DNA from 2 places in the Bacillus sp. GB_SG_008 genome. Region 2 is predicted to be linked to the other one. Evidence: riboswitches for the same ligand, from Rfam matches in the RefSeq annotation. Region 2 holds a riboswitch; the other holds the start of a gene.
What was found. Region 2 has a riboswitch for FMN ahead of ribD (bifunctional diaminohydroxyphosphoribosylaminopyrimidine deaminase/5-amino-6-(5-phosphoribosylamino)uracil reductase RibD). Riboswitches for the same ligand answer to the same signal wherever they lie in the genome.
Positions count from the first base shown of each region.

Region 1 (16,320 bases), on a different contig from region 2:
AGCAGGATCAAGCTTTTTATGCGAGACAATAGCTTTCTTTGGATTTAAACCAAATTTGTGACACAAATACGCATGATACCAAGTAAAACGTGTATATGCATCCCAAAAATTTATATTCCCACCGTAGCAAAGTTCAACACCGATCGCTGCGCTGTTAGCATTGTGACCAAATATTTCATTATCTGTCGGAACGTTGTACCGAACATGGTAGGCTACCTCATTGATTGGAATAATCTCTAATATAGTTTTATCATCAATAAATGTATGAGCTGAAGCTTTTGGTTGCACTTCATTAAAATAATCTCGATTCCCAACCGCATTGCTGCCGGGATTTCCAGTATCATGACTGACAATAAAACGAACTTTTGAAAGTCGAATTCCAGATCGAGAGCCTCCGTGTTTAATATAATTTCGCTGTATAGGAAACTTCGCCATTCACATCATCTCCGCTCTTATAAAATTACCTTCCTAATCTTATATGTATTCAGACGATGTGTCTCTAACGCAAACATTATTATGAAAGCAGAAAATCCATCATATTCGAAGCAAATATCATAAACAATAACACACTTACTGTCACCGTATAAAAACCATAAAACCAAATTTCATCTTGCTTCGTTTCTAACCCAAAAAAACAATTCACTGTATGTAGGAAGGAAGAGCGTTTCACATGCTTTTTGCGTAAATTTTCAACTCGTTCCATTACATGTGTTGGCATCATAAAACGTTGTTCTGCAGTCGTTTTCATTAGAATCTCTCCTTTATAATTAGTGAATACTTTCCATCAGTGAGTACTGAACAAACTCCTTACCAATGGAATTTTCACTTTATTTCCGTTTTTCTATCTAAGGAGAGTATAGCACAAATGTTCTGTTAGAACAAGTGTTCTTTTTTTGTTTTTTACTAATTCATATAACTCATAAGCCATACAACTAATGCCCATGCAACTGCAATAACCGACCCAACAATATTATTACAACAAAAAACCGCAACTCCCTTTACAGGAAATTGCGGTTTGCATAATCAATAAGCGGTTTATACCCAACCTCTGAAGCGGCTTGCTTCTGCCATTTTACGAACACCAACCATATAAGCTGCTAAACGCATATTCACTTTGCGAACTTGCGCCGTTTCGTAAATAGAATTAAATGAGCTTACCATTACTTTTTCTAAACGAGCTTCTACTTCTTCTTCTGTCCAATAGTAACCTTGGTTATTTTGTACCCATTCAAAGTAAGAAACTGTTACGCCACCAGCACTCGCTAATACGTCTGGAACAAGTAAAATACCACGTTCTGTTAAAATTTTTGTTGCTTCTAACGTTGTAGGGCCATTCGCTGCCTCTACAACAATTTTCGCTTTAATATCCGCTGCATTTTCTTCTGTAATTTGATTTTCAATTGCAGCTGGTACTAGAATATCACATTCTAGTTCTAATAATTCTTTATTTGAAATTGTATTATTAAACAATTTCGTTACTGTACCAAAGCTATCGCGACGGTCTAATAAGTAATCAATATCTAAGCCGTTTGGATCATGAAGTGCACCGTAAGCATCGGAAATCGCAATTACTTTTGCTCCCGCATCGTGCATAAACTTCGCTAAGAAACTACCTGCATTTCCGAAGCCTTGTACAACAACTCGTGCACCTTTAATGTCAATACCACGTTTTTTCGCCGCTTCACCAATACAGATTGTTACGCCTTTTGCAGTTGCTGTCTCACGGCCATGAGACCCACCTAATACAAGCGGCTTACCTGTAATAAATCCAGGTGAGTTAAATTCGTCAATACGGCTATATTCATCCATCATCCATGCCATAATTTGTGAATTTGTAAATACATCTGGAGCTGGAATATCTTTCGTTGGACCTACGATTTGGCTAATTGCTCTTACATAGCCACGGCTTAATCTTTCTAGCTCACGGAAAGACATTTCACGTGGGTCACAAATGATACCACCTTTACCTCCACCATACGGCAGATCAACAATACCACATTTTAAACTCATCCAAATCGAAAGTGCCTTTACTTCGTTTTCCGTTACATTTGGATGGAAGCGGATACCGCCTTTTGTTGGACCAACAGCATCATTATGCTGAGCACGATATCCTGTAAATATTTTAACAGTTCCATCATCCATACGAACTGGAATCTTTACTGTCATCATACGAATCGGTTCTTTAAGTAACTCATATACCTCGTTTGGATAACCCAATTTCTCTAGGGCTTCTTTAATAACAATTTGTGTCGAATTCAACAGTTCGAAGTGTTGTTCTCTTTGTTGTGTTTGTGTTTGTGTTTGAGCTCCCTTTTCGGCTACCATAGTAAGTAAACCCCCTGTAATTTCACTTGTTTAGTAAACCTTCATTGCCTAGTATACACTCTTAAAATAGGAATGCAAGAGAAAACGCTAACAAATATATACAAACCTTTTTATTTTTTGCAAACGTTTTCAATATCATTATAGTCTTTTTATTCTTTTTAGAAAAGCGAAATACGTTAAAAACTAATATTTTTTATATAATGATTAAATATTTCACATAAAGAAAAACCTCAACTGTATCACTTAGCTGAGGTTTTCTTTTGTGATAAAATACTTATATATTTGCTCAATTGCTTCATTCGCCATAAGTTCTTTTCCATATTCCATCATTCGATAAATTGTAATTGTAGAAGAGTTACCAAACTCTGCTAAAATGGCAATCATATCTTCTTTCAATAACATAGTAGAATCTTCTTCTAACCATAGATAAAAACGATTTTGCCACGCATAAAGCTTTCCACCTGTTACTCCAAGATTATATAAACGACCCGCTAATGCAATTACATCCTCCAATGAAGCAAATTCGTATAGTATATGTTCGCTCTCATCAAGAGTAACTTGCATTTCAATATATTCATCTTGAAATTCTTCTTCCGTATCTGACTCTTGATTTTCTTTCGTAACAATAACAACCATACCTTGTGCTTGCAACGAAAACACCTCTACCGCAATTGGACCATCCGCTTCAAAGCCGAGCTCTTTATTCGCTTCTTGCATCATATCTCGAAACAGTTGTTGTACTTTCGGCGCATTTTTCCATAAATCTTCTTTTGTAAGTCCACGTTCTGACAAATCGTCGAACGTCAGAAAGATTTTAATTTTATTGTAATTTAAACGTTCCAACCTCATCCCGTAACCTCCTTACGCAACCGTTGCATCTAATTTTTATTATATGAAACAGAAAATAGATGGTTCTTTCCGAACAACTATTCTGACATTTTTAACCATTCATCCCATTCTTCTTTCGTATCCCCAACAAACCAGTTACGAGTCTCTTCGTTTTCTTCATCAGAAGTAAACTCAAAGGCAAAACCGCTAAGCCCAACACAAAGGTTTGCATATTGTTCATGTAATCTCTTTGCAAGCTGAACACTTGTCATTACATTTTCTTTTATTGTACAAGAAATAAACAAGATTTTAGGATTTACTTGTTTGATTACATCATCAATATCAGCTTCTTCTATGCCTGTCCCAATATAGATTACTGGATAACCTTTTCGACGCACATATGTTGTAAAAATAAATAATCCAAGTTCACATAATTCCCCTGGAGCGCATATAGAAAGCACCTTTGGTAGTCCTGTATTAATGGGCATACTATGATGCATCATTCCGATACGCGAGCGTAAAAACGAAGTCGCATACCGTTCTTCTGCACTTGTTATTTTTTCATTCAAGCGCATATCTTTTAACCTTACAAGCAATTTTATTAACACATCTGCAATTACTTTATCTATAGAAAAAATACTAAAAGCTTCATCCAGTAACTCGAGAGCTTGCATTTCATCAAATTTTAACAAAGAATAAAGGATATCGTCTACTAAAAGTTCTACTTTATTATATTCTATTTCTGATAAATTGTGATTTTGTAATTGATTATTTTCTAATAAACTAACCGCTTGTCCAATGGTAAACCCTTGATTCACTTTGTTAATAAGCCACTTTAATATTTGAACATGTTCTTCTGTATATAATCGGTGTCCAGCATTATTACGCTTCGGTGCAATGATTTGATACCGTCTTTCCCAAGCTCGCAATGTTCCTGGATGTATACCGAGCATATTTGACACCACTTTAATATTATATTTACCTATTGAACTTGGCATATCTCTTCCCACCTTAAAAAAACAACGTCAATCTTTTCTTTGTAATGTAATCAAATGTGTTTGTGCAGGAGCACGAAAACGCAATGGTACAAGTGTTGTTCCATAACCATTACTTACAAACAAAGTCGTATGTGGATATTCATAAATTCCACCTTTCAAAAAACGTGTAAAATGAAATAACCGAATTTGTCCACCATGCGTGTGACCACTTAATACACAGGAGATATTTTCCGTTCCATTTAATTTATATACGATATCAGGATTATGACTCACAAGGATACGAAATCCCTCTTCTTCACAATCTGCTAGTGCTAAATCTAAACGATCACGTTTCAAACTTACATCGTCAACACCTAGTAACCATATCTTTTCTCCAAACTCTGATTCAAATAAGATCCCTGTATTGTCTAAAATTTTCACTCCATTTTGAAGAAGCAACGCGTCTAATTCGTGAAAATCAATTTCATAGTCATTATTCCCCCAAACAAAATACACTTGTCCCATTTCATTTAACCGTTTAATATTATCAACTACTCGTGTTAGCGGTACCCCTTGTTCAGCTAAATCTCCACCTATAATAACGAGATCTACTTTCCCTTTCACTTGCTGTATTAAAGTTTGAGAAATCGTTCTTCTGTGAATATCCGAAATAAAAAAAATTCGTACTTCTCCAAAACTAATTGGAAACTCCGCAAACGATACGGTGTGTTCTAACAATGTATCACGCATCGCTTCTCTATACATCATAACAAAGCAAACAATCACAACGCATAATATGAAACAACCTAGTAATCCCCATGTCATACACTTTCCTCATCTTTCCTCTTAACAAAATCTAACCACATAATAACACATCACCCCAGCAAGTGAAGAAAAACCCTCTACTTCTGTAGAAGGTTTTTCTTCATCTCGTCATTCGCGGGCAGTAAGGTCTCCCGCTGACGGAAGGTTCACTTTATTTTTTCGGTTCTGGTTCTGACTTCTTCGGAATTTTTAACACTTGCCCTGGTTCTAAGTCTTCTGCTACTTCATTATATTTCTTTATAATCGCTATCCCATCTTCATTCGGAAAATATTTCTTTGCAATATCTTCGAGCGTTTCTCCCTCTTGTACTGTATGAAACTGAAATGTCTCTGATGGTGATGACTTTGATTCATTATCGGTTTTCTTTTTTGAATCAAAAAAAATAACTTCAAATGCACTTTTTTCAGAATTGGCACTCGATTCCGCCGCTTGCTTCTCCTCCATGTAACGCTCTGTATACCATAAAATACTTATTGGAAGAAGAATAAATAATAATGTTAAAATCCGAACAAAAAAGTGCTTTATTTTAAATTTTGATTTTTTCTTGTCTTTATGGACTTCACTACGAGGCGGTAAACCCTCTCCTTCTTTTTCCGTTGACTCTTTCATGTTCTCTTCAAACTCTGTTGTCTGCTTCGCCATATCGGTCACCACCATCTTCCGTTTGCTTTCTTAATTGCAATCCCATTATGAAATCGACTAAAAAATGCGCAAAAATCGTGATCAGTAAATTACCAGTCCATTGAAATACAAAACCAAATACACTACTAATCATCAATACAAAACAAAATAAAAACGGCTTAGTAATATAACGAATATGTAAAACTGCAAATACAACACTCGCAAAAATTAAGCCAAAATACGTTTGTATCACGCCACGAAATAAAAACTCTTCTGCTATTCCAATTAAAAGGGTAACAGCGAACACGCGGAAAACAGACATTCCTTGAAACATACGATCATTAATCCCGCCATCATCAAACCACGATTCAGGAAAAAAATGCATCGCAATATAATCAAATAAAACAATCACACAAGCTACTCCGCCACCTATTAGAAAAATAGATGAAAAATCCCATTTCCACAAAGCTAGAAATGCGTCCATACTCGGAAATAATATATACGCTAACAAGATTCCAATACATATAATGATCGCTTGCGTAATATATAAATTAAGTCGGATTTCTTTTAGACTCATGTCTTCAATACTTGTCTTGCGTATATCCATCATTCCTCCATTCTGAATCCGAAGAGCAATTGTAACTCTGTTTCCCAATTATAGTCGAAAACAGGTTGCCTTGCTTGTCTTTTTTTATAATCTTCTATATGAATCCCGCAATAGTCACAGCAATTTTCCGGCTGCGTTTCCTTTACATATCCAAACTGGGAAAGAATCGCTTCTCTTTTACAATCCGTTCGTCGCATCCATTCTTTCATCGTTTCTAGTTGACCGTATTTATTATAAAGCCGAGTTTTCACTTCTGCAATTAACTTCCGCTCCGCTTCATCTGACAAGGATTCAATCATCAATTCTCTACGTTGTATGATTTTCATCTTTTCAAAATGATACCGAATAAATCGCCAATGTTGTTCACTCAATCCTGCTGTATTGTAGCAAATTTCTTCTACACCTTCTAACGGTAATACTTGGGCTTGAAACATTGTTTCTCGTAATAAAGAAAATAAAAAGCGTATTTGTTGTTCATTTGGTAATTCTTCTTCAATAATGGAGATTGGCAACTCATGATCAAGGGGACTACATAACAAAATGGCAATGCTTGGCTTTCCATCTCTACCTGCCCGTCCAATCTCTTGCAAATAAGACTCTATATTTGTCGGATAATGAAAATGAATAATATAGCGTGTGTTTTGCTTATTTACTCCCATACCAAATGCACTTGTACACACAACGAGCTGGAGTTGATCATTCATAAATTGTTGCTGAATTAACATCCGTTCTTCATGTTCCATTCCACCATGATAATGCGCAACATCTTCAATCCCTTCATTTCTTAAATACGCTGCAAGACGTTCAGTCCAAGCTCTACTCGAACAATAAATAATGCCAGGACTTTGTAAATATTTCACATGAGATAACAGCACTTCTTTTTTCTCTTGAATGGTTTGTACAAATTCTACTTTCATAGCAATATTAGGGCGATCAATCGAATATAAATGCTGCCTCACATCTTTCAAATTCAAACTTTCAATAATATCTTGTAATACTTCTTTCGTAGCAGTAGCTGTTAAAGCAAGAACCTTAGGATAGCCCATCGATGCAATAACTTGATCTAGCTTTTTATAATCTGTTCGAAAATCATATCCCCATTGAGAAATACAATGTGCTTCGTCCACAACAAATAAAGAGATATGAATTTTCCTTAATTCTTTTAGCAACACATCTGATTGCAGCATTTCAGGAGACACGAATACAAATTTATAGGAATGCAATCGCCGCATAGCTTCTTTTTTCTCTGCCATTGTTCGAAAGCTGTTAAAAGCAATAACTTGATTTTTCACAATGTATTTTAACTGTGTAACTTGATCTTCCATTAATGACAATAGCGGTGAAACAATGAGTACCGTTCCATCTTGTATAAATCCTGGAAGCTGATAACAGAGCGATTTCCCCCCTCCAGTTGGCAGCATCGCTACAACAGAATTTCCATTTAATAAGTCTGCAATAACTTCCTTTTGTCCTGGCCGAAATGTCCGGTACCCAAACCACTGATATAAAATATCTTCAAGTTTCATGTAATCCCCCTACTCGCGCTAATACAAGACGAATTTCAAAATAGGAAACATGCTCTCCAGCAGCTTGTTTCAAGACTCGCAGCTTCCGCGTTTGTAACTTCTCAATCATTTTCTGTATTTGTTTCATTTTTTCTTTTTCTACAAATTGCTCCACCTGAAATTCTTTTTCACGCAATGCAATTTCCACAATATGATCCTCAATTGTCGCCACTTTTAATTTTCTTATCCTAGCAATTTCCTCCATAGTTCGTCCTTGCTTCCATAGTTGATATGTTTTTTGTGTTGATATACTAAATAAATCTGCTTTTTCATTCGGATACGCAATAATTTGTGCCAATAACGGAAAATTCTGCTGATGATTTTGTACATGTTGAATGATGAAATGAGTCGTTCCCCAAAATAAAAGATATACTCGAAACGCATCTTGCTTCATCATATTTCCAAGTTGATCTGTTGTATAACCAATACGATGGTATCCTGTTAGACGATATACGAAAATGGTTGCTTCTAGAGAGGTAACATACATTAATATTGAATTTATTTCTTTATATAACTGTTCCGCTAATTGTCCTCTTGAAACAGGAGAGTTCATAATAAATTGTTTTACCCACATCGTGATTTCTGTATCTTGCTGAATTGGAAGGAATTTCACATATTTTTGTTGCAAATTAGATACAGTTTGCACAATTAAGGATAACCTTTTCCAAAAGCTCTCTCCAAGTTCGCCGTATTGCAAACCGTGTAAATATTTCGGGAAAGAAAAGAATTTTCCCCATTCGTTTACTTGTTTCTCTCCCATTTCAGATAAAATGTAAGTATTTTCATGCACACATGTAATAAGTTGCTTGTTTAATAATGCTTCAATCTGTTTATCATAATCATGACGTCTTAAAGATTTATATACACTAAACAAAAAGGAAAGATGAAACATATTCCCATCTTGCAATGTTTGTGAAGAACGTTTCCCTTTTAAAAGGTGATAAATAGAAGAAACCGTTCGTTCACCTTTTAATTGTTTCAAACAGTATAGTACGGTATATTGTAGCTGCAACGCTTCTTCCACCCTTTCAGTCTACTTCTACTTTCATTGTAACAAAATGCATCTTATTTAGATATTTTTAAAATTTTATGTACAACTATAGAAATTAGTTGACACACTCAATTGATAAGAATTATCATTATAATTTTATATTGAAAAGTTTCAAAAACCGTTTTACAATAAGGTTATAATTTTTCATCAGTGTTCTTATATACATATACATATTATTTAGGGGGTATACAAAAATGGCAAAATATACAATTGTTGACAAAGATACTTGCATTGCATGCGGAGCTTGCGGAGCAGCTGCACCGGACATTTATGATTACGATGATGAAGGCATTGCATTCGTAACACTTGACGATAACCAAGGTATCGTTGAAATTCCAGATGTATTAATCGATGATATGATGGATGCATTCGAAGGTTGCCCAACTGACTCTATTAAAGTGGCAGAGGAAGCATTCGACGGTGACGCATTAAAATTCGAATAGTCTTATTGTTGACTTCAAAAAATACCCCTCAAATAATGAGGGGTATTTTTTTTACACTTTATTTTCTTCTATGAAGCACAACTTTCACTAGTCACTCATCCTAAATTTAGTGGTCAGCCCCATCAAACAGACTCTTACTACTCCTTACGCGAGATAAAGTGAAACTTCCATCAGTGGTTTTTTTCATCCCCTACCTATCTCCTTCGAGTTCCTCACAATCTTGAAGCGGAGGGCTTACTGCCTGTTAATGCGGGATAAAAAACATCAGCAGAAAAAACTTCCACTGATGCAAAACCTTCTATATTATGCATTTTTCATTTTCGCAAATACCCATACTTTTAATCGAGAAAATAAAGGAACAAAAATAATTGTTACTATAATTCCTTTAATTATATTAAAAGGTAAAATTCCCGCTACAATTATTTGACGCATTGCATCGTTAGACATAGCAGGTTGACCTAAGAACCAAGTGTAAGCTGGAAAAATGATGAAATAATTTAATACACTCATAATTACTGTCATCATAATTGTTCCGAACATTAATCCTGTTGTTAAACTTTTTACTGTGCGATGTTTACGGAATAAAAGAGATGCCGGAAGAATAAAGAGACATCCAGCAACAAAATTCGCCACTTCTCCTACAGGTACGCCCGTTAAATCGCCTTGAATACCATAATACAGGACATTTTTTATCCCTTCTACAATTACACCTGAAATTGGTCCAAAAGTAATGGCTGCAATTAATGCTGGGACATCACTAAAATCAATTTGCAAAAACGGTGGCAGCCCTGGAAGTGGAAAATCCAGCATCATTAATAAATACGCAATGCTGCTTAGCATCGCAACGCTCATCATTTGTACTACACTCTTCTGTTGTTTCATGTTTCTCTCTCCTTTTCCATCGATCATCTCATGGAAAGTGGAAAGGCTCTGCTATGCCTAAATATATTCCTGCATGAAAAAACCCTTCGCGTCCGAAACGCAAAGGGAGAAATTTTAGGCACATCAAACAGACGTTCAAACATGTATCTTTTTTGAACGCTCGAACCTCCATCTTCTCCCATCCAGACTGTACTGTCGGCTTTGGAATCGCACCAAATCCTGCCTTAACGGCTCGCGGGCTTAGAACAAAAATACACGTTCATCACCGCCGGTCGGGATTTTCACCCTGCCCCGAAGATAGACCGATATTCTATTTTCCTCATCATTATACAACAATTTTAAAACAATGTGAATGAAAATGCTTCTTTTTCACTCACATTGTACAACACCTTCCTATACTTAGCAGTCCCCCACCTCAAGATGCAGAGAAAAGCGAAGAAGATAGGCCGGGGATAAAGAAAACTTCCACTGAGGGAAATTTTCTTTATCCAGTCACATCCTCATAATTGCATGCTATTCTAACAATAAGTAAATAATACGACAAAAAGGAACAAATTTTCGTGTTTGTTCTTTTTTGTCCACAATTCTCTAGCCATTTATACGTGAAAGTGATAAGATATGATATTGTTAAGAAAAACAGCATTTTCTTACAATGGAGGAAATGTCATGAGTAAAGAAAAGAAACAGCCTATTCGAGAAATTATGAAAAAAAATCTTCGCAAAGAATACTTTTATTTAAAAAAGGAATTGCTGTTCTATTGTCCTCTTGACTCAGGTAACTTTTCAAGAGATACATATTATGTTGCTTTTGATGAAGATGGCATTAGTGTATATCAATATGATAAAAATTCAGACAGTAAACTAAAACTTCGCGAACGACATCCATGGAAAAGCTGGAGAAAAGTCAAAATTGATCATTATTTAACAAAAACTCATTTTGTCTTTCAAGGAGAACGAAATTGGATTCTTTCTCTTTTTCATCAAGGAAAAAAGGCAGAAAAAATCATTCAAACTTATACATCCTTAGAAACAGAAATTGTTTCCAGATCATTTTTAAAAAAACTGCCTGGTTATCGATCTAATACAACATTGAACGTGTATATTGGGAGTATTTGCTATACTGTACTTATTGCATTTTTATTAAAATTGATTCTCCCATCTCAAATTCAAATTGCTTTGTATTCGCTGTCTCTCGGCTGTATGCTGCTCGGTCTTCTTTGTTTCGTTATCGGTCTTATTGAACCTACTCTTGTCTTATTTAGAACAGAAGAAAAAACACGAGCTAAAGTGTTTTATTATTATAGCTATTTAATAATTGCTGGATTTGCATGTATCTTTATTTTTTGGTAACAAGTAAAAGAGCTAGTCTTCCTAGCTCTTTTTCAATTAATATGTAATTTTTGTGACGGATAAATAGTATCTTTTTGCAAATAATTTTTCACTTTTAATTCTTCAACAGTTGTACCGAACTTCCTAGCAATACTGACCAATGTATCACCTTTTTGCACGACATATACAGAAGCAGATGCTACCGTATTAGGCTTTTCTTGAATCATTTGCAGCGGATTTACTGCATTTGTTTTCGCTATCGTCCAAGCCCCTTTATGAATTTCTAAATGTAAGTGAGCACCATTCGATTGTCCTGTATTTCCTACTTGACCAATTTTTTGCCCTTTTAAAACTGCATCTCCCTCTCTCACAAGTCGTTTATTCATATGAGCATATACAGCTTCATAATCTTCATGTTTAATAAACACAACATGCCCGTAACTATCAGAAAAATAAGATCTTGTTACAACACCATCTTGCATAGCTGCTATTGAAGTGCCGATCGGTGCAGCAATATCAATCCCAAAATGTTTTCCATTTCTCGTTCCAAAATAATCGCTAATTCTCCCCTCTACCGGCCATGCCCACCGCTTTTCTTCAGCAGCACCTTCTGTTTGTGCTATAAAAAAAACACAAAAGAAAAGCAAAATGATTTTTAAAGCTTTCATTATAAATCCTCCGTTTTCTAAATAACAATCACACTTTCTCTATTTTGGTTGATTATAGCAAAAAGTATACCAAAAAAAGAAAGAGCCTATTTCTCTTTCTTCTCCTCCTTATCTCGAAATACAATCGCGCTTCTTTCATATTCTATATCTTTCACATTAGAACGAGCATTCACAACTCTTGCAACTGCAAATAAATAATCCGATAAGCGATTTACGTATTGCAAAACATATTCATTAATCTCATCTTGTTTCTTTAAAGCAACAATACAACGTTCTGCTCTTCGTGTAACAGTACGAGCAATGTGAATAATAGCCGCCCCTTGACTTCCTCCTGGTAAAATAAAGCGCTCAAGCGGCGGTGCTTCTTGTATATATACATCAATCCTTTCCTCTAGAAAAGTAATGATGTCTTCTGTTACTTTATACGGAATTTTTCTCTTCACAATCGCTAAATCCCCGCCACAATCAAACAACTCATGCTGAATTTTTTCAAGTTCTTGATAAATACCTTGAAACAATTCCCCCTCTAGCAATGTCATCGCATGTCCAATAAACGAATTTGCCTCATCAATTGTTCCATATGCCTCTACACGCAAATTGTCTTTATCTACGCGTCCTCCAATAAGACTTGTTTGTCCCTTATCTCCTGTTTTTGTATATAGCTTCATGTTTTCCCTCCTTATTTCTCTTTTTCATTCTTCTCTTATACTAACATTCCTTTTCTTTTTCAAAAAAAAAGCTTATCAAAAAGATAAGCTTAAAAATTCGCATATAATTTCATCATACTTATGTTGGCAAATATACAGAGAATGTCGTCCCCTTATCTACTACACTCGACACTGTAATCTTACCATCATGTCCTCGCACAATATTTTTTGCAATCGCAAGTCCTAACCCTGTACCACCTGTTTTCCCACGTGTACGAGCCTTATCCGCTTTATAAAAACGTTCAAATAAGAATGGAATATCATCCTCTGGAATACCAACCCCAGAATCTTCAACTTCGAATACAATTCCATTATTTTTCTCATCGATAATAAGCGATACTCTACCACCCGCATTTGTATGTCTTAAAGCATTATCAATTAAATTTGTTAACACTTGTTCCATACGATCTGGATCAAAAGAATGCTGCTCTATGGAAGTGCGAAAATCAACTACTAACTGCACTTCTTTTTCCTTTGCTATCCCTTGGAATTTTCGTGCAATCTTTTCAACAAATGGAACAATATCTACTTCTGATATATGTAATTCTACGTGACCGCTCTCCATTCGAGCTAAATCTAACAATTCATTCACAAGACGACCTAAGCGTACAGATTCATCATAGATAATTTGCACAAATTCATGCACTTCTTCTTTCGTTTGAACAATGTCATCTAAAATTGCTTCACTATATCCTTGCAGCATAACCATTGGTGTACGTAATTCATGCGATACGTTTGCAATAAAATCTTTACGCATTTTTTCAAGACGGCGTTCTTCCGTCATATCACGAAGTACCGCAACAGCACCGCGAATCTTCGTCTGATTGTACAGCGGTGTCATCAGTACAACATAATTACCTTTTTCTAAATTAACTTCTATAACTTGTTGCTGTTCACTTTCTACAACGAGATGAAACAGTTCAACAAGCTCCGATGGCAAACTCACACTTAACTCTATCTCTTTTTCTTCATACCATACTTGTAAGAAACGTTCTGCTGGCGGATTAATTACAACAACTTCTCCTTCTTGATTTAACGTAATAACACCATCAGCCATACTACTTAAAATACTAGAAAGCTGTTCTTTCTCTTGTTGCAGCGCATTAATATTAAACTTCAATTGTTTTCCCATTTGATTTAAAGCTGTTGCAAGTTCACCAATCTCATCTTGCGAAACCGCTGGTACCTTCGCATCAAATTTCCCGCGTGCTACTTCAAAAGCTACTTCGCGCATTTTACGAAGTGGGGCTGTAATTCGAGTTGATAAGAAAAAGGCAAAGAACGTTGTTAAAATAATCGCAATCCCCGCAGATAAAAAGATAAAATCCGTCGATTTTTCTATTCCTTGTTTTGGTACTTGTAACGATTGATATACAAAGACCGCACCATCTTTTGACGACTTTAACGGAACACCGACAATCATAATATCATTGTCAGGATTTTTCTTATTGTTTTCATCTGGGACGGTCTTAATTTTTTGTACCTTTTTACGTTCTGTAAATACCGCTTGTAACTCTTTGTCATTTTTCAAATCAGTTAGTGTTAGCGTTGCCAATCCTTGTTGTGCCGGAGAAGCAGATATTTCATTATTATCTTTCACAATAATAATACGCGAAAGGGGGTCAGCGAATTTATATGCGATATGTTCTATCGTCTGCTCATCCGTCCCCTCTTCTATTAATTCAGAAACACTCGTTGCAACATTCGTAAGCCTTGTTTCTCCCATTGTTACATAATAATTATCAAAAAACTGCGAAAGTAAAATGGCAACAAAACCAAGCACGAAGGAAACAAGGAGTAGAATCGTCATCCATAATTTCCCTACTACACTTTTCCAAAGCATTAATCGTTCACAACCTCAAACTTGTAACCAACACCCCATACAGTTACAATCATTTTCGCTGCATCTGCTGACTTTTTACTTAACTTCTCACGCAGGCGCTTTACATGTGTATCAACTGTGCGTAAATCACCGAAAAATTCATACTGCCATACTTCTTTTAATAACTGCTCTCGGTCAAATACTTTATCAGGTGCCTTCGCTAAAAATAGTAATAATTCATATTCTTTTGGTGTTAAATTCACTTCTTCTCCATCAGCTGTAACACGATGTGCGTCATTATCAATTGTGAGATGAGGAAATACAATAACATCTTTTGTTGTCGTATCTTGCGTAAAGAATGTCGTTGTTACTGAGCGACGTAAAACAGCTTTTACACGTAGCACAACCTCGCGTGGGCTAAACGGTTTTACAATATAATCATCTGTACCAACTTCAAATCCTTGTACGCGATTCACTTCTTCTCCCTTTGCCGTTAGCATAATAATCGGTGTGGCTTTTTTCTCACGAATACCTTTACACACTTCAATGCCATCTTTTCCAGGCATCATAATATCTAAAAGAATTAGATCATAATCATTTTGCAACGCTTTTTCTAACGCCGTCTCACCGTTGTCAGCCTCATCAATAATGTACTGCTCTCTCTCTAAATACATTTTTAACAAACGACGAATACGATCTTCATCATCTACAATTAAAATCTTTAATTCATTTTCCATCGCAACCCGCTGTACATGTAAATGTCACAACGGTTCACACCTACCTTTCTCCAATAAAGTAAAACTTTCCTCAAATTTGGTTTCCACTGAGGGTTCGTTGAACTACTCAAGTGCATATTAGTAGTTATCTCCCACTTGCCTTCTATTCCTCTGAATCTAGTGAGGGGGATATCCTAATTACTAATTAGAACAGAATAGAGCCCTAAACTTACCCTTATCTCATTTTCATAGACAAAACCTTTCATGATTGAAAGTTCACCTTTGCATTATGTTTCACAAAAATAATAAAATTTGTTCATAGTTTTTCCAAAAATATGTATGTTTCCTGAACAATATAATTTGTCCTCGACATCATTTTACAAAATTCTCTTATACTTTGTCATGTTTTTCTCAAAAAAGAAAAGAAATTGACAAAAATAAAATAGGAAAGTGACGGTTACCTTCCTATTTTATCCCGCATTAATGGGCAGTAAGCCCTCCACCTCAAGATTGTGAAGAATCCGAAGAAGATAGGTGGGGGGTAACTGCCCGTAAAAGCCTGATTGGTGAGAGCTTTCCATCAGTGGGAGATGAAAAAACTCTCCACTGATGGAAGTTTCACTTTATCCTGCAATAATGAATCGTACGACTTGACTCGTTGAAATTCAATTATTGTTATGCATATGAATGCAGGCCTGCAATTACTAAGTTTACCACAACAAAGTTAAACATAATAATTGCAAATCCGATTACTGCAAGCCATGCTGATTTTTCACCGTGCCACCCTTTAGACAAGCGTAAATGTAAAAAGGCTGCATAAAAGAGCCAGGTAATGAGTGCCCAAACCTCTTTTGGATCCCATCCCCAAAAACGTGTCCATGCAATTTGCGCCCAAATCATCGCAAAGATTAATGCACCTAACGTAAAGACTGGGAATCCAATTGCAACAGAGC
Region 1 is NZ_JBPZSK010000003.1:251,906-268,225, forward strand. It holds gene ACTDJC_RS09040 (peptidoglycan recognition protein family protein) at 1-435, opposite strand, end outside; gene ACTDJC_RS09045 (DUF3961 domain-containing protein) at 515-748, opposite strand; gene gudB (NAD-specific glutamate dehydrogenase) at 1,036-2,325, opposite strand; gene ACTDJC_RS09055 (genetic competence negative regulator) at 2,569-3,174, opposite strand; gene ACTDJC_RS09060 (MerR family transcriptional regulator) at 3,252-4,151, opposite strand; gene ACTDJC_RS09065 (metallophosphoesterase) at 4,179-4,955, opposite strand; gene ACTDJC_RS09070 (LysM peptidoglycan-binding domain-containing protein) at 5,107-5,598, opposite strand; gene ACTDJC_RS09075 (CPBP family intramembrane glutamic endopeptidase) at 5,573-6,187, opposite strand; gene ACTDJC_RS09080 (RecQ family ATP-dependent DNA helicase) at 6,184-7,710, opposite strand; gene ACTDJC_RS09085 (helix-turn-helix domain-containing protein) at 7,700-8,761, opposite strand; gene ACTDJC_RS09090 (ferredoxin) at 8,995-9,243, shown strand; gene ACTDJC_RS09095 (ECF transporter S component) at 9,547-10,125, opposite strand; FMN riboswitch at 10,292-10,428, opposite strand; gene ACTDJC_RS09100 (hypothetical protein) at 10,792-11,475, shown strand; gene ACTDJC_RS09105 (peptidoglycan DD-metalloendopeptidase family protein) at 11,508-12,122, opposite strand; gene ACTDJC_RS09110 (cob(I)yrinic acid a,c-diamide adenosyltransferase) at 12,209-12,790, opposite strand; gene ACTDJC_RS09115 (ATP-binding protein) at 12,909-14,639, opposite strand; gene resD (DNA-binding response regulator ResD) at 14,672-15,388, opposite strand; gene ccsB (c-type cytochrome biogenesis protein CcsB) at 16,043-16,320, opposite strand, start outside.
Region 1: another riboswitch for FMN. It lies ahead of ACTDJC_RS09095 (ECF transporter S component); the one in region 2 lies ahead of ribD (bifunctional diaminohydroxyphosphoribosylaminopyrimidine deaminase/5-amino-6-(5-phosphoribosylamino)uracil reductase RibD).

Region 2 (16,320 bases):
TAATGTACTCACCTAAGGCAATAAAATCCCCTTCGTTTTCTCTATGTTCATCATCACATACGATGACAACTTTTCCTTGCTTTAAATCTTCTAACGCTTCTTCAATACGATGAAACATTTCATTTCCTCCCTTATAGGAATCCATTGTCTTGTAAAAAGCTTTCTGTAAGTGAGCTTTTTTTAGGTGCTGCCTGCGTAATAAAACGTTCAATATATTTTCCAATCATATCGCATTCAATATTCACGATATCGCCGACAGTTTTCTTTCCGATTACTGACTGACTTAACGTATGTGGAATGAGAGAGATTGTAATGGAAGAGTCATCAACACCAAAAATCGTAAGACTCGTACCATCGATGGCAACGGATCCTTTTTGTAAACAATAACGAAGTAGTTCATTTGGTAATTGTATTTTGTAATATACGGCATTATAGCTTCGTTTTTTATTAACAATTGTTCCAATACCGTCAATATGTCCTGTAACGAAATGTCCACCAAAGCGACCGTTTGCACTCATAGCGCGCTCTAAATTTACCTCTGAACCGCGGCTAAGAGTTTGCAGTGAAGTTGCTCGCATCGTCTCCGGCATAACATCAACGGTGAAAGAGTGTGCTGTAAAAGAAGTGACAGTTAAACATATCCCGTTTACAGCAATGCTATCGCCTAAGTTTACATCCGACAAAATAGTTTGTGCGGAAATTGTAAGTTGCATTGCTTCGCCGGTTTGTTGCATGTTAGCAATTGTTCCAAGTTCCTCAACAATTCCTGTGAACATAAGGCACCTCTTTTCTTGGTGTGGCAACGACTTTTATGTCATCGCCGATTTGTTCCATCGATTGAATGTGCAAGGTAAGTGCATCTTGCAGTTTTGTGAAACCATTTCCGCCAAACCATGTTGGAGCATCTTTACCGCCAATTAGTTTTGGACTAATATACGTAATCAGTTCCTGAAAGCATTTCGCTTCTAAGAAACTCGCATGAATAGTTTGTCCGCCTTCGACAAAGAGAGAAAGAATATTTTTTTCTCCAAGAAGATCAAGCATTTCGTTTACTTCAATGTTACTTGTCTTCATTTGCAATACGGATACCATATCAGATTGAAATTTTGCAATTTTTTCTTTTGAAACGCTATTTCCAACAACAATCCATGTGGGCACCTCTCCATCTGTAATCACATGGGATGAAAGTGGAGTTCGTAAATGTGTATCAAGTACGATGCGAATCGGATTTTTTCCGCCATTTACAAGGCGCGTTGTTAAATACGGATTATCAGCAATGATTGTATTTACACCAACGAGAATGGCATCGTGTGTATGACGATAACGATGTACATCAGCCCGCGATGCTTCACCTGTAATCCATTTACTTTCTCCTGTACGAGTAGCGATTTTTCCATCTAGACTCATTGCTGTTTTTAAGGTTACAAATGGACGCTTTGTTTTCATGTAGTGAAAAAAGTAACGATTTAATTCTGTTGCTTCCTTTTCGAGTACACCAATTGTTACGTCAATTCCAGCCTCTTGTAAACGCTTGACACCTTGACCTGAAACAAGCGGATTACTATCGAGCACTGCAATGACTACTCGGCTTACGTTCTTTTTTATAAGTAAATCACAGCAAGGGGGGGTTCTTCCATGATGACTGCATGGTTCTAACGTTACATATACTGTTGCACCATGGGCATTTTCACCCGCCATGTGTAGAGCGTGAACTTCAGCGTGTTCAGTTCCTGCTCGTAAATGAGCTCCTACTCCAATGATATTTCCATCTTTTACAACAACAGCACCGACCATTGGATTAGGACTTGTTTGACCAGCTGTATTTTTTGCTAATTGCAAAGCAAGTGCCATATATTCTTGATCTGTCATAAACTCACCTCTCTTAAAAAATCAAAAAACCCCAAGGACATAATCCTCGGGGTGAGAGAGACGATGTTTCTAGAAATATAAGAAGGATACGAGAGTATGCTTAAGAAACCTAGCAATAATTGATATGTTTGCGTAGAAAAGAAGCCTAGCAAATATCGATTTTTTCACATGCTAGTGTTATCCCGTTATTTCAGCAGAGAACCAAATGGTATACGAAAGAAAACAAGTGTATGTTTAAAAATAAACAATACAAATGCACATGCTGAAATAAACGTTGTATCCTATTATACGTACTAGAAAACATATCCTTCTCCCATCCAGACTATACTGTCGGTTCTAGATTCTCACTAGATCCACCGTTTTCAACTTGAAAACGGGTCACGGACTTAGAAGTGTGAACTTCATCACCGCCGGTTGGGAATTTCACCCGACCCCGAAGGATGCTGTTTGCTCACATTATAGCACAAAAAAGAAAAAAGGCTATAAAAAATATTTGAATGTGAAGAATTGCATGAAAATAAAAGAGGAGCTAAAGCTGCATTAGCGGCGGGATTAATTTGCTATACTAGTGTAGAAAAGATTTTATATCGTGTTTAAAACGAGGTGAGAGTATGAAAAAATATATTGCTGTAGGAATAGGCGGTATTATTGGAGCTTTGGCTCGCTATGGAGTAGGCCAATTGCTTGAACCAACATCTTCTGCTGGTTTTCCATTAGCAACATGGTTAGCCAATATGAGTGGTAGCTTTTTATTAGCATTTTTAACGATGTCTATTTTTCGGATGAAACAAGTTTCACCGCTTATGATAAGTGCTGTTGGTACAGGAATAATTGGTGCGTTTACAACATTTTCAACGTTTAGTGTGGAAACACTGAAGCTACTACAGCATGAAGCATTCACAATGGCATTTTTATATGTGGGCGCAAGTATGATAGGGGGATTACTTTTAGCTTTTAGTGGATTTTATGCTGGGAATATGCTGTATGAACGCAGGTTGAGGGAAGAAGGAAACATATGAGTATTCTACTTGTCAGTATCGGGGGCTTTTTCGGTGCAATTACACGTTTTTTTATTAGTACTGTAGCGAAAGAAAAGTACGGAAATGCTTTTCCATATGGAACATTTTTTATAAATATAATCGGCTCATTTTTACTTGGTATGTTAAAGGGTGCTGAAGTAGCTAAAATGTGGATATTGTTATGTGGTACAGGATTTATGGGAGCATTTACGACGTTTTCAACATATCAGCTAGAAATGGTACAACTTATACATACACGAGAAGGGAAAAAGGCATTACTATATTTTGTTATGAGTTATGCAATAGGTATTGGCAGTGCTTTTGTTGGATTTTATATTGGGAACATGTAAAAATACGCGCACATTTTCTTGTGCGCGTGTTTTTTATTCTTTCGGTGCACGTACAACAGATTCAAATTTTCCTTTATGTGAACCATCGCAATACGGCATATTCTGGGATAATCCACAACGGCATAGAGAAAATGCCGGTTTAGCTGGAAATACATTCCCTTCACCATCGATTAGTTCCACATCCCCTGTAATACGGAACGAACCATTATTATTTACTTTAATTTGTACTTTTTCCATTGTTACACCTCCTTACCAAACGCTTATGTCTATCATATACTTACTAGAATTACTTGACAATGTTTAGAAACAATGCTTTTTGTGAGAAAATAGAAATGATATAATAAGTGATATACTGAAAAAATATTAAGGTGAACATAAACATGAACAAACAATTACGTACATTACAAAACATTGCAAAAGAGCGAACGTGGGTATCATTTTTAAACAATAATCATCCATACAGCTTACTTCATTGGTCGATTGCTGGTGTGCAGCAAGAAGTGAAGGATGTATGGTTATTACAAGATGAAGTAACATTTCAAACAACAGAATTCCCATCGCTTGATGAAGCGGTAAAATGGATTTCTGAAAATATGGATCAAGTTACAGACGTATTGGCGTAACATAATCTTGCTATTAGTAGGTACTTGATATAATAAGACTTCTGTTGTTGGTTGAGATAGGAAAAAGGCTAATTCATTAAGGGATGAATTAGCCTTTTTGTATAATTTCACAGGTTTTATCCCGCATTAACGGGCAGTAATACCTTCACCTCAAGATTCAGAGAAGAGCGAAGAAGATAGGTGGGGGATAACTGCCCGTAAAAGCCCGATTGGTTCAACTAACCATCAGTGGGGGATGAAGCCCCTACTGATGGAAGTTTCACTGTATTCCATATGTATAAAAACGTACAATGTGTACATCATACAATCGATAGAAACAGCAAAAGAAGGTGGAAGTTGTTGCGGAAACGATTGAGTATAATAAGTATCATCATGTGTTTTTGTATTGCCGGGTGTAATAGAGAGGAACAGGTTAATAAATCAAGTGTCAAAGGGGTTTTATCCGCCGATCAAATCGAATTTGATATTAAAAATATAAGCCGTGTAGCGCATTATGATGTGTGGACTGCGAAACAAAACCACACGCTTCTTGTTATAAACTTTTCTTTAGAAAACAATAGAAACAAAAGTATTGTTGTTAAACCTGCGCAGTTTAATGTTATTTCAACGACTGGAAAAATATACGGGGCCGTTCAAACGAAAAGGAATCCAAGTATATTGCATGATAGAAGGCTAAAATCATACGATTCATTGCAAACGAGCATTATATTTGAAATGCCTAAAGAAGAGGTGGAATCTGAATTGTTGTTTGCTCCTGATTTTGCTAAAGATGAACCGATTGTTCTTTCGTTAAAATAAATTGAAATTTCCATCAGTGGGAGGTTTTTATTCTTCACTGATGGAAAGCTCTCACTGCCCAAAAGTAGCGAAGTAAAAAACAGGCTTATGCAAGCCTGTTTTTTGTTTCGTTTACGTATGTTGTTAAAAATTGATCAATTGCTGTTTCATATGCTTCTTTATTTTCTGCATAAGAACAAGCGTGAGCGCCTTTTTCTGCAATAAAGAGTTCTTTTGCGCCTTCTTTTGCTTCATGCAATGCTTGTGTCATTTGGCATAAAATGTATTCATCGTCTTTACTGTGGATGAACAATACAGGATTTTTAATGTTTTTCACACAATCAATAGGAGAAACTTCCTGAATTGTATAACCATCACGCACTTTTAAAAAGGCATTAGCGAGTGGTAAAAGAGGCCATTTTGGTAAATGAAACTCAGCCTTTAAACGATAATGAAGCTGTTCGTAAAAATCAGAGAATGGACAGTCAGCAATGTAAAAATCAGCTCCGTCCTCAACCATGCCTGCATATTGTAATAACGTTGCTGCTCCCATGGATTCACCATGAATACCAAGTGTAATATTTGAACCGAATCGTTGTTTGAGCCAATCCACTACCGTCTTTAGATCGTGTTTTTCGTAATAGCCGTAACTTGTTGTTTTGCCTCCTGTTTGACCGTGGCGGCGATGATCATAAATAAACACGTTGAATCCTCTGTTTAAAAATAAATTTGCATACTTTATAGAATTCATTTTATTGACGGTGACGCCGTGGCAAAAAATCATGAACTTATTTGAATTGTTAACAGGAATATAGTAGCCATGAATGTTATAACCAAATTGCGAAGAGAGGTATACTTCTTCTTTCTGTAGAGCTTCAAAATCCTCCAAGCGAAAATGCTGTTTTGTTTCACGTTCTAAAATTTCTTCTTCTGTTTTTTTCTTTAAATACATGACTGCATTTGTGAAGAAAATGCCAATCCCAATAAGAGTACCCAATATCGTTAGTAATGCTGTCCAAAACGCTTTCATACTCCATCCTCCAAGCTACAATACATATGATACAATTATATTGTATCATAACAATCTGTAAAGGTGAGAGAAGTGAGTATGATGAGAATTCAAAATATAACAGCAGAGATGCGAGAAGAAATTGGTCAATTTATGCAAGAAAATTGGGGCAGTACTGTAATGGTTTCAAGAGGACATATCCATCAATTAGATCGATTACCAGGGTTTCTTGTAGTGGAAAATAACGAAATAATAGGAATTATCACATATTATATCATTGATAAAAATTGTGAAATTGTATCACTTGATAGTTTCAAAGAAAAAAGAGGGATTGGTACACAGCTTGTAGAGTGTGTAATAGATGCGGCAAAGAAACAATTTTGTGAAAAAATTTGGCTTATCACGACAAATGATAATGTAAATGCGATGCGATTTTACCAGAAACGAGGATTTACTATGACAAATCTATACATAGATGCTGTACAAGAAGCTCGTAAGTTGAAACGAGAAATTCCGATTATTGGCTATGAGGGAATTCCAATCTTACATGAAATTGAGTTTGAAAAAAAAATATGTCAAATTAAAAGTTAGATAAGCTAAAATATATGCTCTTATTTTATAAATAGGAAGTTTTTTTATTATAGGAATTTATTAGGAGAAAATGAATGTGATAATTACATGAATGTGCTAATTTGATAATTTCACAGACTAGTATACATCATATATAATTATAATGATTCTAATGATTAGGATGAGAAAAGGAGAGATGAGATGATATTTTTCTTTCAATTAGCAGTAATTTTGCTAAGTACAAAGCTTGCGGGTGACTTAAGTGTCAGGCTAGGGCAACCGTCTGTACTTGGAAAACTTATTGTTGGTATTGTGATTGGTCCAGCAGTATTGGGATTAATTGATAATACAGATTTACTGAAGCAATTAAGTGAAGTCGGGGTTATTCTCCTCATGTTTATGGCTGGTTTAGAAACGGATTTAAAGGAACTAAATGAAAATCGCAATTCTTCTTTAGCAGTAGCAGTGGGTGGAATTATTATGCCGTTTCTAGGTGGCTATGTTGCCGGTCTGATTATGGGAATGGAGCAAGCAAATGCAGTTTTTTTAGGCTTACTTCTTTGTGCAACTAGCGTTAGTATCTCTGTGCAAACGCTTCGGGATTTAGGGAAAATGAAAACGCGCGAAAGTACAACAATGCTTGGCGCAGCTGTGTTTGATGATATCCTTGTTGTTATTTTGCTTGCTTTTGCCATGAGTTTCTTAGGTGCAGGTGATGTGAATCTAACAATGATTATTTTGAAAAAGGTTGTCTTCTTTGCAGCAATTATCCTAATCGGATGGAAAGGTGTTCCAATGATTATGCGCTGGCTTTCTCCGCTTCGTGTGTCAGAATCTATTATTAGCGCAGCCCTTATTATTTGTTTCTCCTTCGCTTATTTTGGAGAATTACTAGGAATAGCGGGAATTATCGGAGCGTTTGCGGCAGGGATTGCTATCTCCCAAACAGATTATAAACATGAAGTTGAGAAGAAAGTTGAACCAATTGCCTATGCAATGTTTGTTCCTATTTTCTTTGTAAGTATTGGGATGAATATTACGTTTGCAGGACTTGGAGATAAAGTTTGGTTTATTGCCATTTTAACAGTAATTGCTGTGTTAACGAAATTGATTGGTTGCGGTCTTGGAGCACGTATGACAGGTTTTGATTTACAGTCTTCTACAATCATTGGATCTGGAATGGTTTCACGTGGCGAAGTAGCCTTGATTATTGCAGGACAAGGTTTGGCTTCAGGATTATTAGCGCAAGATTACTTTACAGCGATTGTTATTGTTGTTATTTTGACAACGATGATTACACCGCCGATGTTAAAGAAAACATTTGCGATAAAAGACAAGCAATTGAAAGAGGAAAGAAGTGCAATGTAAGCACTTCTTTTTTTTATGTAACAATTTTCAGAAATATATAACAATAACCTTGACGTAGGCTTTATTTTGTTTTACGGTGAGGTTGTAAACTATTTCCATGTTAAGGGGTGAAGATGTGGCAACGATACGCGATGTTGCAAAGTTGGCAGGAGTTTCAGTCGCAACAGTTTCACGAGTATTAAATGAAAAAGGGTATGTACATGAAGATACGGTAAAACAAGTGAAGAAAGCAATTGAAGAGTTGCAATATAGACCAAATGCGGTGGCCAAGGCGCTATTTAAAAAATCTTCTACGATGATTGCCCTGCTTGTACCTGACTTACAAGACCCGGCATCCTTACCATTACTTACAGTTATTGAAGAAGAAGCTTACAAAGAAGGATATCAAATTATTATATGCAATATGAAACATAAGCGTGGTTACATGGATGTATTGGAACAAAATAATATTGCAGGTGTTATTATGACACGTGATGTATATGAAAGCTTGCAAAAAGAAATAGTATCAGTTCCGTTTGTAATTGTAGATTCGGTTGAGGGGTTTTCTTTACATTATTATAATGCGGCGATACAAGCTGTTTCTGTTCTAGAAGAGAAAGGATGTCAGTTTCTTGCCTATATTCATGAAGATACAAATAATGAAGCGATGGAAGAATATTTCACTGGTTTTTTAGACGCGGTTTGGGAGAAGAAGATATCTTACCGAGTTATAGAAACGTATAGGGAAGAGATAGATTCAGAACAAATAGCTGTGGAGGTATTACAAAAATATCCATACATAGATGGTATCATTACTTGTAGCGATATTGTAGGGATTGGCTTTATTCGTGCTGCACAAAAGCTTTATATCTCCATTCCAAAACATTTACAAGTTATTGGTTTAAATGGAATTGTACAAGGGGAGTGGTCTACGCCAGCTTTAACGACAATTGCTCAGCCGATAACAAGTATAGGAGCACTTGCTATTCATAAGTTAATTGCAAAAATAAAAAAGGTGGAATATAACCAAGAGGTAGCTGATTTGGATTTCGTTCTAATTGAGAGAGAATCAACAAAGTAAAAGGTGCGTGAGAACACGCGCCTTTTTTTCTATTTTGTTACTCGTAGGGCCGTAGGAGTCTGATTGATGAAATTTTCACTTAATCAAGGGTGTAGTAAGAAGTGTTCTTGTTTAATATCAAGTAACATTGTTGCAAAACGTGTATGTTCTTCAAAATTTGGAGAATGAGCTGAGTTCGGAAACCAAATCATTTTTTTTATAGGTGCGTTAAGAACATCGCAATATTGTTGTACAAGTGCATAAGGCGTTTGATAGTCATAGCGTCCAGAACAAAAATAGACAGGAAATGAAACGCTCGGCACTTGTGAAAAGAAATCAATCGTTAACATCTCTTTCCATAATTCCCCAGAATTCATATTTCCGCTAAAAAATTTAATCCAATCTATCCATGTGTATTCAGGGGATAGAAACCCTTTTCGAATGAAAGAAAAGAATGTCCCATTTTGAATAGCTCCACCAAAGATACCGAGCCATTTCCTTTGGATAAGTAGTCTCCTTTTATCTAGAAATGGAGGCTTTCCAAGCTTTTTTAAAGAAGCAAGTGCACGGGTATGTCCGCGCTGCTTTGCGGATCGAATTAAATGTTCAAAAAGCAGTTTCTCATTTTGCTTCATATGCACAATTTGGCCCACTCCGATATATGCTTCGATGTATTGAGGAGATTGCTGTGCAGCAAATAATCCAATGATGCTGCCCCAAGAGTGTCCAAGAAGAAATAATTTCCTTTTTTGAAACCTTTTTAGAAGATAATCGATTATTTTATGTGTATCTAAAACGTATTGCTCAATTGTTAGCGATTCTTTGAAATCTCGCCATGAAAAGGATTTTCCTGCTCCGCGCTGATCCCAGTTGACAACAATAAAATGTTTCTCAAGTTCTGTTTGAAAATGGCGTGCAAAGCCAATTTGAGCCATTCCTGGTCCACCGTGTAAGCATAATAGAAGAGGTTGATTGAGATCTTGCCCACGAATGAGTAACGATTGTTTCCGATTATTTATAAGAACATTTTCAATTGTAGCAATACTATTTGAGATGTGTTTTTTATTTTTATCGTAAAAAGAGGGGGTGCTGCTGCGGATGAACATGAGGACGACCTCCTTTTGATTGCGATATATTGAACAGTGATGTTTTTTTCATCATATACTAAATATACTAATAAGAAATTATTGTATCATAACATAATAACTTTATCCCGCATTAACAAGCAGTAAGTTCCCGGTGATGAAAGTTTCACGTTATCCTATGTTTAATAGAGAGGAGGGAGGAGGTGGAAATTGGTGAAATTATTGATCGTTTAAATAATCATGAATCGATAGCAATTGTTGCGAAACGACTGGAAATGAGTCCATATACACTATCAAAAAAATTACGATTACTCGGATATGGATATGATAATGAGCAGAAAAAAAGGGTATTTATTGGAGAAGGGGAGGAGCCTCGTCATTTACAATTAAAAGAAGCTGTAAGTCTACAGCAGGAAAAAATAGATTATCAGCGCCTCATTTATGAGCAATTGCAACATATTTATGAGTTGTTGCAAAAACGCGAATATGGAATACGTATCACGTCTGTGGAGCAAGAAGAGAAAAAAAAACGTACATTTTCTCTTTCTAAACAAGTACTAGAACAATTAGATTGTCTTTCTGTTAGAAATGGTGTGCATAAGTCTAAACTTGTAGAAATTGCACTGAAAGAATATTTAGAAAGATATCGTGAAAGATAATAAAAGCGGGATTTCCCGCTTTTATCCTACTATTTGCAGGCAGTAAGATTTAAAAGAAGAACTGCCTGTAGAAGCTTGATTTCTTCCACTCATGAAAATTGTATGTTATAACGGCTAATTTATTTTTTGAACACGCCCTTCAATTTTTGCTTCGATCGGTGATTTTGCCTGCTTCACATAATCTACTAATGCATCTAAATCATTCGGTCCTGTTTCTGTATTTGTTCCATTTTTAAAGGAAACAAAACCGTCTCCACCAGAAGCTAAAAAGGCATTCGCTACGACAGTATATATTTGCGAGTCAACAAGAGCTTCGCCGTTTGATAAACGTACATCAATTACTTTTTCACCATCTGCTTTGTTAGCGTCCCATTTGTACGTGATACCAGAGATTTGGAGCATACGTGTTTTATCTTTTTGCCATTGCTGATTTAAAATGTCCCGAATATCTTTTCCAGTCAATGTTGATTTTATTAATTGGTTGCCAAAAGGTTGAATGCCATATAGTTCTCCCCATGTAATATCTCCTGCATCTAAATCGTTGCGAATACCGCCAGGATTCATAAGAGCAATTTGTCCGTTCATCGCACTGCGCTGTGCATCTGCAATTAAGTTACCAAGTGTTGACTCTCCAGCAGGTGATTCTTTTCTGTCTAAAGCAGTTGCAGCTTTACCGACAACTTCATTTACAAGTGGAGCGACTTTTTCAGCATACTGCTCGACTTTTTTCTTAATTTGTGGATCAGGTTGAATGCCATCGTGAAATGTTGTAACAATCTCAGCCTTTTTCTCTACAATATCTTTTGTTTTCTTATCAATTTTTAAGTCAACGTCTGCGAAAGCTGTACCGTACGAATAAGCTTGTACAAGAAGTTTTCCATTTACAGTTCCATTTACATATGCATGGTTATGGCCGCCAAAAATGACATCGACTTCTGGATCGGTATTTTGAGCTAAACGAACGAGATCACCATCTGTAATTCCTTTATCATCCGTTGTACCAGGATTGTGTGCTAATACAACAATTGCTTTTACACCTAATCGTTTTAATTGTTGTGCAGACTTGTTAATTGCCTCTACTTCATCTGTGAACTTTACGTTTTCAACCATTTTAGGCATAACGATGCTTGGTGTTTCTGTTGTGACGACACCAATAAAGCCGACTGGAACTCCTTGTACCATTTTTACTGTAAATGGCGGTAAAAATAAACGACCAGTTGTTTTGTTGTAAACATTGGCTGCAACGTAAGGGAACTGAGCACCTTTAAAGTTGCCAGTCTTTTCATGATAGCCACCATAAATAAGGCGACGCATTTCGTCTACACCTTCATCAAATTCATGGTTTCCAATTGTTCCAACATCAAAGCCAAGGTCGTTGAAAATATCAATTGTTGGTTCATCTTGTAATAAAGCAGAAATTGGTGGACTTGCTCCAACTGCGTCTCCGGCATGAACAAGTAGCGTATTTTTGTTTTGTTTTTCGCGGTCTCGCAAGTATGCAGCTAAGTAATCGACCCCACCGGCTTCCTTATTGTTTATTTTTTTTACTGTGTTTAATTGACCGTGGAAGTCATTAATGCCTAGCATTTGAACATCAATGTAACGATTTTCTTGTGTTGGTGTAGAAGTGGGCTGTGCTGCAAATACGCTTGAAAATGTGACTGTACTTAAAACAGCAACTGCCGGTATAATTTTTTTCCACATGTTTTTTGTTTCTCCCCTTTATATAAATCTGACATCATACGACATCATTTTAATAGATTATAAGAAAACAATCTATATAAAATTCTATATTTTAAGAAAATTTATAAAACAAAATCTCTTTATTTTTATATAGAAAATAAATCATTAATTATGGATGATTAACTGTTTTGCATTTTCATGTGGAATTGGAGCTGGGATTCGGGCAACTTAATAGAGATGCAGATACAGCTCTTGTGGTTGCTGGTAAATTGCACTTGCTACTATAATAAAGAAAAAAGTAAAAGGTGATTTAATTATGGCAAAGAAAAAGCAAAAGCAAGCACAGAAACAAACAGGGATGAAGATGGAAAAAGAAACAGTAACAATTGGAGATCAATTAAACGAAGCATTAATGAAGCAGCTGAAAAGTAAACAAAAAGAGCTAAAAGAGCAAGAAGAGCAGAAAAAAGAAATAGAGTTAGAGAGAAAGCGTAAAGAACAGCGTGAGCGCGAAAAAAACAAATCATTTGAAGAATTATTAAGTGAAAGTAGTTTGTCATGGAAAGATTTTAAATAAGAAACGAATATAAAGGAGAATAGATGAAGAAAAAATAACGTGCCATATATATGCGGCACGTTATTTTTATAATAATTTTATGGAAGTAATAAAATTTTCCCTGTACTTTTTCTACTTTCTAAATAATGATGTGCTTTTGCTCCTTCGTTTAAGGAAAATGTAGTTGGTTTGGATAACTTGATTTTTCCTTGTTGAATCCATGTGAATAGTTCTTTAGAACGAAGAACACGCTCTTTATGAGAAGTGAGCACATTCCATAGATCACCGCCGGTTAACGTCTTAGATGTATCCATAAGCATGCGCGGGTCTACAGGCGCTGGATCGCCTCCTGCCATTCCGTAAAAAACAACGGTTCCTCCAATACGTGTTGCTTCAAAGCTATCCATCAACGTAGAACCAACAGATTCATATACGACATCTACACCTTTTCCGTTAGTCGCATGCATGACTTTCTGTTTCCAGTCATCCTCATACAAAAAGGTCCAGTCTGCGCCAACTTCTTCGGCAGCTTTTGCTTTTTGCATAGAAGAGGTAAGGGCAATCACTTTACCGCCTAATAATTTGATAATTTGTACAAGAAGTTGTCCTACACCACCGGCAGCAGCGTGTACGAGTACAATGTCTCCTTCCTTTACTGCATAGCTATCGCGAGTTAAGTAGTGAGCTGTTAAACCTTGCAGTAAAATAGAAGCAGCTGTTTCATATGAAATATGATTAGGAAGTGGAATTGCTTTCTCTATTGGAACTGCTACAAGCTCTGCATTTGCATATGGAACATCTGCAAATGCAATAGAATCTCCTTGCTTTATGGTCGTAATATTATTTCCTACTATTTCTACAATTCCAGCGCCTTCGTAACCTAAAATATATGGTGGTTGACCAGCGAGGTGATAATTTCCTTTTCTTCTGTAAACATCGGCAAAATTTAAGCCAATTGCTTTCATTTTTACAAGAATGTCATTAGGTCCGATAACAGGATTAGGGATTTCTTTATATTGTAATACTTCTGGTTCTCCAAATGTGTTAAATACAAGAGCTTTCATCTTTTTCCCTCTACTTTGTGTATTTTGTTTTACGCTTACACTGTAAGATAAAAGGATGAAGAAAGCAAGAAATTGCTCTTTGAAAAAAGCGAGAAAAGGTTGTTCATATGAAATGAAACAACAATATATAAATCCATTTTAATTTTTTAACATATAAGCCGCTGCTATGTAGAAGAAAACATGACCTGCACTTGCTTTCTCCCTTTGTTTTCATTCTTACATGTGGCAGGAAAAGGTTCTGACCGCTTTTATGCATGGCCAGATGCTCTTACCCACCTAAAAAGAAATAGTTATTTAAGTCGGTTTTTCAATTTGTACTTATATACTTTCTTCTAGTTTCTTAACATAACAAGATTATGTAAACAAATCGCTTTTTTTGACTTTTTATTTTTTTCTTGTTGAAATGGAGTAAAGGAGGAGTTTTTTATGCATATTCCAACAACAACACTTCATAACGGTGTGAAAATGCCAATGCTAGGCTTAGGAGTATATAAAGCAAAAGAAGGGGAGGAAGTAAAGCGAGCGGTACAGACTGCGCTAGAAATCGGATACCGTGCGATTGATACGGCTACTATTTATGAAAATGAAAGCGGTGTCGGAGAAGCGATTCGTGAATTTGGAATTGCTCGTGAAGAGCTTTTTATTACAACGAAAGTATGGAACGATGAACAAGGATATGAAACGACGCTTAAAGCATTCGAAACAAGTTTAAAGAAGTTACAGATGGATTACGTGGATTTATATTTAATCCATTGGCCGATACGTGGAAAGTATGTGGATACATATCGCGCTCTTGAAAAATTATATGAAGAAGGAAAAGTACGTGCGATTGGTGTGTCAAATTTCCATACTCATCATTTAAAACATTTATTAGAGAATTGTCATGTTAAACCAATGGTGAATCAAGTCGAGCTTCATCCAATGTTAGCACAATTTGAACTTCGCAATTTTTGTCAGCAAGAACAAATTCAAATGGAGGCATGGAGTCCGCTTATGCGAGGTGGGGAGGTATTTGAACATCCGGTTATTCAAGAGATTGCTAAAAAATATGAGAAAACACCTGCTCAAGTTATTTTGCGCTGGGATATTCAAAGTGGAATTGTAACAATTCCAAAATCTGTTACACCGTCTCGCATTGCAGAGAATTTTCATATTTTCGATTTTTCATTAACAGAAGAAGAAGTGCAGCAAATTGATAAACTAGATTGTAATAAGCGTTCAGGAACAAATCCAGAGAAATACGATACGATGTAAAAAAGCTACCGATTTTTCGGTAGCTTTTTTCATCGATGAGATTCATATGTATCTAATTTCGCAATTGCTTGAATGTGTGTGTATTGTTCGTCTGTCAATGAATTTGTAGTGCCGGCTTTTATGTTCTCGCGTAATTGGTCAATTGAGCTTGCACCTGGAATGAGAGCTGCAATTGCCTGGGTATGTAAGCAATATTGAAGCGCGGTTTCTGTTAGAGAGCGCTCATTTGTTATTTCTTTCACACGAGATACGATGTGTTTTACTTCATCGTGATTGTAAGAGAGATAGTCCTTTTCTTTCACTTTAGCTAATTTCTGTGCATTGTTACTAGTTAATAAGCCTTTTGCGAGTGGACCGCGGGCAATGACGCTAATATTGTGTTCTTGTAAGAATGGGAACCATTCTTCTGGGCGGCGATTTAATATGTTATATTCCATTAAAATACTTACGATATTAGAACGCTCTGCATATTGGCGAATAACATTAGGACGGATGGAAGAAATCCCGTAATGACGAATGATTCCTTCTTGTTTTAGTTCTTCAAATGTTTCAATGACTTCGTCAATATTATCTTCAATTGTTCCGCCATGTAGCTGATATAAATCGATATAATCCGTTTTTAATCGGCGCAGGCTTTCTTTTACTTCCTCTTTTATATATGCCTTAGAAGGGTCCCAAGTCCAACCGTTTTTTTCTTCTGTCCAGCGGTTCCCAACTTTTGTAGCAAGTACAACTTGCTCTCGTTTTCCTTGTAACGCTTTTCCGATAAATTCTTCATTTAATCCATAATTGTATAAATCGGCCGTATCTAAAAAATTAATACCTAAATCTAACGCTTCATGAATGATTTGAATGGCTTCTGTTTCATTTGTTCCAAGTGACATACATCCAAGTCCAATTTCACTTACATATAAATCTGAATTTCCTAATTTACGTGTTTTCATCATTACCCTCCTTACTTTTATTGTACGAAAGCGTAAGGAGTTTCACAAACACTTTACCTTTGTGTATTTGTAATCCAGTCATGAACAGTTTTATAACGTTGTTCATATTGTTTTAGCATATAACGAATTTCCCAGGCTTTTCCGACTAACGTTACTCGATTTGGTAAAATATACACTTTCATTTTCGTTTCGCTCCTTTCAATGTGATAGAATGTATGAAGAAAGACTAGGAAATAGAACAGGGAGATGAAGTCTTATGAGTAATCTTGAAGAAAGAACGATTGCGACTGAGCCTATTTTTGATGGAAGAGTGATTAAAGTTCGTGTTGATGAAGTAGTATTGCCAAATGGTGAGACGAGTAAACGTGAAATTGTGAAGCATCCTGGTGCGGTAGCGATTATCGCAATTACAGATGACGAGAAAATTGTGTTAGTTGAACAGTATCGCAAA
Region 2 is NZ_JBPZSK010000001.1:634,823-651,142, forward strand. It holds gene ACTDJC_RS03205 (bifunctional 3,4-dihydroxy-2-butanone-4-phosphate synthase/GTP cyclohydrolase II) at 1-118, opposite strand, end outside; gene ribE (riboflavin synthase) at 132-776, opposite strand; gene ribD (bifunctional diaminohydroxyphosphoribosylaminopyrimidine deaminase/5-amino-6-(5-phosphoribosylamino)uracil reductase RibD) at 757-1,869, opposite strand; FMN riboswitch at 2,171-2,314, opposite strand; gene crcB (fluoride efflux transporter CrcB) at 2,481-2,888, shown strand; gene crcB (fluoride efflux transporter CrcB) at 2,885-3,238, shown strand; gene ACTDJC_RS03230 (CDGSH iron-sulfur domain-containing protein) at 3,272-3,475, opposite strand; gene ACTDJC_RS03235 (DUF2552 family protein) at 3,619-3,861, shown strand; gene ACTDJC_RS03240 (DUF4352 domain-containing protein) at 4,198-4,659, shown strand; gene ACTDJC_RS03245 (alpha/beta hydrolase) at 4,745-5,668, opposite strand; gene ACTDJC_RS03250 (GNAT family N-acetyltransferase) at 5,747-6,238, shown strand; gene ACTDJC_RS03255 (cation:proton antiporter) at 6,419-7,585, shown strand; gene ACTDJC_RS03260 (LacI family DNA-binding transcriptional regulator) at 7,701-8,645, shown strand; gene ACTDJC_RS03265 (alpha/beta fold hydrolase) at 8,729-9,730, opposite strand; gene ACTDJC_RS03270 (ribbon-helix-helix domain-containing protein) at 9,913-10,368, shown strand; gene ACTDJC_RS03275 (bifunctional metallophosphatase/5'-nucleotidase) at 10,483-12,072, opposite strand; gene ACTDJC_RS03280 (DUF3886 domain-containing protein) at 12,368-12,628, shown strand; gene ACTDJC_RS03285 (quinone oxidoreductase family protein) at 12,706-13,671, opposite strand; gene ACTDJC_RS03290 (aldo/keto reductase) at 14,098-14,925, shown strand; gene ACTDJC_RS03295 (aldo/keto reductase) at 14,955-15,869, opposite strand; gene mciZ (Z-ring formation inhibitor MciZ) at 15,923-16,051, opposite strand; gene ACTDJC_RS03305 (NUDIX hydrolase) at 16,126-16,320, shown strand, end outside.